DNA from 2 places in the Actinoplanes sp. CA-051413 genome. Region 1 is predicted to be linked to the other one. Evidence: predicted binding sites of a transcription regulator. Region 1 holds the regulator's gene; the other holds the start of a gene.
What was found. The regulator HrcA, encoded in region 1, represses chaperone genes, less so after heat shock. The targets are predictions, from matches to a motif close to GGTTNGCACNCTCNNNNNGAGNGTGCNAACC.
Positions count from the first base shown of each region.

Region 2: groL (chaperonin GroEL) is a predicted target of HrcA. The motif match lies at 2,153-2,183, and genes of this name have one in related genera.

Region 1 covers NZ_CP192100.1:1,661,927-1,665,331, forward strand. Annotated here, with positions in the region: gene ACQP2Y_RS07930 (DUF4870 domain-containing protein) at 1-450, opposite strand, end outside; gene hrcA (heat-inducible transcriptional repressor HrcA) at 630-1,652, shown strand; gene dnaJ (molecular chaperone DnaJ) at 1,696-2,841, shown strand; gene ACQP2Y_RS07945 (16S rRNA (uracil(1498)-N(3))-methyltransferase) at 2,873-3,405, shown strand, end outside.
Region 2 covers NZ_CP192100.1:9,425,048-9,428,452, forward strand. Annotated here, with positions in the region: gene groL (chaperonin GroEL) at 342-1,964, opposite strand; gene ACQP2Y_RS44500 (N-acetyltransferase family protein) at 2,306-2,824, shown strand; gene ACQP2Y_RS44505 (hypothetical protein) at 2,824-3,315, shown strand; gene ACQP2Y_RS44510 (GNAT family N-acetyltransferase) at 3,254-3,405, opposite strand, start outside.

The DNA of each region.
Region 1 (3,405 bases):
GCCCCCGAAGTGGGCGACCAGGATCCAGGTCTTGTCGTCGTTGCCCGGCGCGTAGCCACCCGGCGGGTAACCACCGGGCTGCTGGCCGTAGGCGCCGGGCGGCGGGCCGTAACCGCCGGCACCGGAGCCGGGCGGCGGGCCGTAGCCACCGGCACCGGAGCCGGGCGGCGGGCCGTAGCCACCCGCGCCGGAGCTCGGCGGCGGGCCGTAGCCACCCGCACCCGAGCTGGGCGGCGGGCCGTAACCGCCGGCACCCGAGGTGGGCGGCGGGGTGCCGTAGGTCGGCGGCTGCTGCGGCGGGGTGCCGTAGCTCGGCGGCTGCGGGGAGCCGTACGCCGGGGGCGGCGGCGGGGCCGATCCGGGAGTCGGATCGTTACCCGGATATGGGTTGAGCGGCGCGGTGGGATCCGAGGGATTGCCCTCACCGGGCGGACGCGGCGGTTCAGTCATGCGCACACGGTAGGACCGCACGTCGAACGTGGCGAGAGCAACACCCGGGTGACGTCGGAGAATAGACAGTCGGCTAAGTGGCCCGGGCCCTGACGGCTGATCATCGCGCGGCGGGCGCGGGCGACGTAGACTGGCACTCGACTTCGCGGAGTGCCAGCTGAGAGGTGGAGGGGTACGACATGAGTCTCGACGACCGCAAGCTCGAAGTACTCCGCGCCATCGTCGAGGACTACGTCGCCACCCAGGAGCCGGTGGGCAGCAAGGCCCTGGTCGAGCGGCACCAGCTGGGCGTCTCACCGGCCACGGTCCGCAACGACATGGCCGTGCTAGAGGAAGAGGGCTACATCCGGCAGCCGCACACCAGTGCCGGTCGGGTGCCCACCGACGCCGGTTACCGGCTCTTCGTCGACCGGCTCTCCCGGGTCAAGGCGCTGAGCCCGGCCGAGCGCCGGGCCATCGAGCGTTTCCTGGTCGGCGCGGTCGACCTCGATGACGTGGTGCACCGCACGGTGCGCCTGCTCGCGCAGCTCACCCGCCAGGTCGCCGTCGTGCAGTATCCCAGCCTGGCCCGTTCCGCGGTGCGCCATCTGGAGCTGGTGCCGATCTCCACCACCCGGATCATGCTGGTGATGATCGCCGACACCGGCCGGGTCGAGCAGCGCCTGGTGGAGCTGCCCGGGCCGACGCCCGGCGACGACGTGCTCGACATGCGCCGCGTGATCAACGCCAAGCTCACCGGGCAGAAGCTGGCCGACACCCCGCCGCTGGTGCAGACGCTGGTCGACGAGTGCGCCCCGGAGAAGCGCACCACGATGGCCTGCGTCGCCTCGGTGCTGCTGGAGACACTGGTGGAGCGCAGTGAGGAACGCCTCGCTCTGGCGGGCACGGCCAACCTCACCCGCGGCGGCGTGCTGGACTTCCAGGGCTCGCTGCGGCCGGTCCTGGAGGCGCTGGAGGAGGAGGTCATCCTCCTCAAGCTCATCGGTGAGGTGGAGCCGAGCACCACCCGGGTCCGCATCGGCGACGAGAACGAGATCGACAACCTGCGGGCAGCCTCGGTGGTCAGCACGGGTTACGGCCCGGGCACGACGATCGTTGGTGGGCTCGGCGTGCTGGGGCCGACCCGGATGGATTACCCCGGCACCATCGCCACGGTACGAGCCGTGGCACGCTACGTTGGCGATTTGCTGGCACAAAACTGACGGAACCGCTCAGCGCTGGGCAGACATGAGGACTCGAACCCCTGTGGCCAAGGACTATTACGGAATTCTCGGGATCAGCCGGGAAGCCACCGACGACGAGATCAAGCGCGCTTACCGCAAGCTGGCCCGTCAATACCACCCGGACGTCAATCCCGACCCCGAGGCGCACGAGAAGTTCAAGGACATCAACGCGGCGTACGAGGTGCTCTCGGACGACCAGAAGCGGCAGATCGTCGACCTCGGTGGCGACCCGCTGGCCCCGGGCGGCGGCGGCGCGGGCGGACCGGGTGGCCCCGGCGGGGCGGGCCCGTTCGTCGGTTTCCAGGACATCATGGATGCGTTCTTCGGCACGGCCGCCGGTGGTGGCTCCCGAGGACCTCGGCCGCGCACCCGGCCCGGCGCCGACGCGATCCTGCGCCTGGAGCTCGACCTGGTCGAGACGGCCTTCGGCGTCGAGGCGCCGATCACGGTCGACACCGCGGTCCTGTGCACCCAGTGCTCCGGCGCGGGCACCGCACCCGGCACCCACCTGGCCACCTGTGAGACCTGTGGTGGCCGCGGTGAGGTCCAGTCGGTGCAGCGCACGTTCCTGGGCCAGGTCGTCTCGTCCCGCCCGTGCCAGGTCTGCCAGGGCCACGGCACGGTCATCCCGCAGCCCTGCCCGACCTGCGCCGGCGACGGCCGGATCCGCACCCGCCGCTCGCTGACCGTGAAGATCCCGGCCGGCGTCGAGGACGGCATGCGCATCCGCCTGGCCCAGCAGGGCGAGGTCGGCCCGGGCGGCGGCACGGCCGGCGACCTGTACGTGGAGATCCACGAACGCCCCCACGACGTCTACTCCCGCAAGGGCGACGACCTGCACTGCCGCGTGACGCTGCCGATGACGGCCGCCGCGCTCGGCACTCGGCTGACCATCAAGACACTGGACAGCGAGGAGAACATCGAAGTCAAGCCGGGCACCCAGCCGGCCTCGACGCTGCGGATCCGGGGTAAGGGCGTGCCGCACCTGCGCGGGCAGGGCCGCGGTGACCTGTTCGTGCACCTGGACGTCAAGACGCCGACCAAGCTGACCGCCGACCAGGAGCGGATGCTGCGCGACTTCGCCAAGACCCGCGGTGAGGACATCGCCGAGCTGAGCAAGCAGGGCGGATTCTTCTCCCGGATGCGGGACGCCTTCAACGGGCACTGAGGGACCGGCGGCGTTCGGCTAGCGTGAGCGGGTGTCTGCGCCTCTTTTCCTCGTTGACGACCTGCCCGGCGGTAAGCGGTTCACGCTCGCCGGTGCGGAGGGGCATCATGCCGCCACCGTGCAGCGGCTCCGGGTCGGTGAGGTGCTGCTGCTCGGGGACGGGCGGGGCGGGACTGCTGCCGCCGAGGTGACCGGGGTCGGCCGGGGCAGCATCGACGTCGAGGTCACCGGCCGGGATTTTGTCGCCGCGCCCGATCCACGCCTGGTGGTGGTGCAGGGCATCGCCAAGGGCGACCGCGGTGAGCTGGCGGTGCAGGCCATGACCGAGATCGGCGTCGACGAAATCGTGCCGTGGGCCGCCTCCCGGTCGGTCGCCCAGTGGCGCGGCGACCGCGGGGTCAAGGCCCGGGAGAAGTGGGTCAGCACCGCGCGGGAGGCCGCCAAGCAGGCCCGGCGTCCGTGGCTTCCGGTGGTCTCGGGCAGCCCTGATGTCTCCACCAAGAAGGTCTCCGGGCTGCTGTCCGCGGCCGCTGCGGCGTTCGTGCTGCACGAGGAGGCCACCGA
Region 2 (3,405 bases), 2.1 Mb from region 1:
CCCCGCAAAGCGGAAGGGCCACACGAGCCGAACCGTCGCGTTGACAAGCAGCCGCACAAGGCGGGAGGCCGCACGAAGCGGAAGGCGGACGGTCGCAAAGGCGGACCGTCGTGCAACCAGCAGCGGCGCCAACGTGAGGTCTCACTAGCGAAGATCCCGCGGAGTGGAAGGCCGCGCGAAGCAGCAAGCCGGACCACAACGGGCTTGGGGGCGGGGGATGACCCACGCAGATATCAAGCTTGACGGGCTGCGTGGGTCATCCCCCGCCCCCAAGCCCCACCACGCACACAGCAAAGGGCGGGCCGCAAAGCGACCCGCCCCTGCAAACAAAAGCGAAGGACTTAGAAGTCCATGTCCCCGCCACCCGGAGCACCGGCCGGAGCCGGGTTCTTCTCCGGCTTGTCAGCCACAACAGCCTCAGTCGTGAGGAACAGCGCAGCGATCGACGCGGCGTTCTGCAGCGCCGAGCGGGTGACCTTGGCCGGGTCGATGATGCCCGCGGCCAGCAGGTCGACGTACTCGCCGCTCGCGGCGTTCAGGCCCCAACCCGCTTCGAGGTTGCGGACCTTCTCCACCACGACGCCGCCCTCGAGGCCGGCGTTGACGGCGATCTGGCGCAGCGGGGCGTCCAGCGCGACCTTGACGATGTTCGCACCGGTGGCCTCGTCGCCCACCAGGTCGAGCTTGTCGAACGCGGACTTGCCGGCCTGCACGAGCGCGACGCCACCGCCGGGGACGATGCCCTCTTCGACGGCCGCCTTCGCGTTGCGGACGGCGTCCTCGATGCGGTGCTTGCGCTCCTTGAGCTCGACCTCGGTGGCCGCGCCGACCTTGATGACCGCGACGCCGCCGGCCAGCTTGGCCAGGCGCTCCTGCAGCTTCTCGCGGTCGTAGTCGGAGTCCGACTTCTCGATCTCGGCGCGGATCTGGTTGACCCGGCCCTGGATCTGCTCGGCATTGCCGGCACCGTCGACGATGGTCGTCTCGTCCTTGGTGATGACCACCTTGCGGGCCTGGCCCAGCAGGCTCAGGTCGGCGGCGTCGAGCTTGAGGCCGACCTCTTCGCTGATGACCGTGCCACCGGTGAGGATGGCGATGTCGTCGAGCATGGCCTTGCGGCGGTCACCGAAGCCCGGGGCCTTGACGGCGACGGACTTGAAGGTGCCACGGACCTTGTTGACGACCAGGGTGGCCAGGGCCTCGCCCTCGACGTCCTCGGCGATGATGATGAGCGGCTTGCCGCCCTGCATGACCTTCTCGAGGACGGGGAGCAGGTCCTTGACCGCGGAGATCTTGCTGTTCGCGATGAGGATGTACGGGTCGTCGAAGACGGCCTCCATGCGCTCGGCGTCGGTCATGAAGTACGCCGAGATGTAGCCCTTGTCGAAGCGCATGCCCTCGGTGAGCTCCAGCTCGAGCCCGAAGGTGTTGCTCTCCTCGACGGTGATGACGCCTTCCTTGCCGACCTTGTCCATGGCCTCGGCGATGATCTCGCCGACCGTGGAGTCACCGGCGGAGATGGAGGCGGTGGAGGCGATCTGCTCCTTGGTCTCCACGTCCTTGGCGAGCTTGCTCAGCTCGTCGGAGACAGCCGTGACGGCCGCCTCGATGCCCCGCTTGAGGGCCATCGGGTTGGCGCCGGCCGCGACGTTGCGCAGGCCCTCGCGAACCAGGGCCTGGGCCAGGACGGTCGCCGTCGTCGTGCCGTCGCCGGCCACGTCGTCGGTCTTCTTGGCGACCTCCTTGACCAGCTCGGCGCCGATCTTCTCGAAGGTGCCCTCGAGCTCGATCTCCTTGGCGATCGACACACCATCGTTGGTGATGGTGGGAGCGCCCCACTTCTTCTCGAGCACGACGTTGCGGCCCTTGGGGCCGAGCGTCACCTTGACGGCGTCGGCGAGCTGGTTCATACCACTCTCGAGGCCGCGACGAGCTTCCTCGTCAAATGCGATGATCTTGGCCATACGGCTTTGTCCTCCTGGACATTCGCGGCGCCGGGCCGGTCCGGCCCGCTTTCCGCACGTTGAGAACCATGCGGACGTCACCACCTGGCGATGTGACGTCCTCAGGCCGAGCCGGATAGCCCGCGACGACCGGTCCCGTGCCCCGGCACCGATGGCGGTGCCGCAGCCGTGACCCCACCGTCCCGACCTGCTGGCACTCACATGGCGCGAGTGCCAATCACTTGTTTAGCACTCTGCTGGGGCGAGTGCAAGCAGAACGGACCGCCCGCACGGGTGCCCGCGGCGGTCGTTTATCGGCGTCCGACTTGCCCCCACCTGGGCGACGAGGTAGGCAGAGCAGCATGACCAGCACTGTCGCGCCCACCATGACCGTGCACCGGGTCACTCCCGCGGACGCCGGCCGGATGCGCGCGCTGCGGCTGGAGATGCTGGCTGACAGCCCGCTCGCCTTCCTGGAGACCCTGGCCCAGGCCGCGGCCCGGCCGCACGCCGACTACCGGCGCCGGATCGCGCAGGCGTCGACCGGCGGCCAGCTGGCCCAGTTCGTGGCCGATCCCGGGGGCCGGCTGATCGGTCACGCGGGCGGCACGGTGCTGCCGGAGGATCCGCGTGCGACGGTCGTCTTCGCGGTCTACATCACACCGGCCCAGCGCGGCCGGGGCGTGCTGCGCGAGCTGGTCGAGGCGGTGGCCGAGTGGTCGGTGGCGATGGGTCGCGGTGAGCTGATGCTCGAGGTCGTGGTCGGCAACGACCGGGCGGTCCGGGCGTACGAGCGCCTGGGCTTCGAGGACACCGGCGTACGGGTGCCGCACCCGATCGTCCCGGGTCTGCTGGAGTTGCAGATGCGCCGGCGGGCCTGATGGGCGCCGGGTGGCCTCTGGCCCGCACGGTGCTGACCGCCGTGAACGGCACCACGCTGGTCGGCCTGGGCATCGCCGCACTGACGGGCACCAAGGTGCGCCGCGGCCCCGGCGGCATCCTGATCGCGGAGGGCTACTGCCGCAAGGCGCCCCCGGCGACCTGCTTCACCATCGGCTCGGTGATCATCACCCGGCGTACGGCGGAGTGGCTGCTGGACGAGAGCCGCGCCGCGCTGCTGGCCCACGAGAGCCGGCACGCCGGGCAGTACGCGGTGCTGGGCCCGCTGTTCTGGCCGGCGTACTGGCTGTCCTGCGGCTACTCGTGGACGATGACCGGCACCTACGGCACGCGTAACGCCTTCGAGCGGCATGCGGGCCTGGAGCACGGCGGCTACCGGGTGGCCCCGCTGCGGCCGGGGCTGCGCCGGTTCAGACGGTCAGCTGCCACTGGGTCCAGCGATCCACCGGCCGGAAGCCCATCGCCTGGTTGATCCGGAGCATGTGCTCGTTCTCCTCGGCGTTGGAGGTGTCGATCGCCCGCAGGCCGGGGCGGGCCGTACGCGCGTACCGCAGGTTGTGGT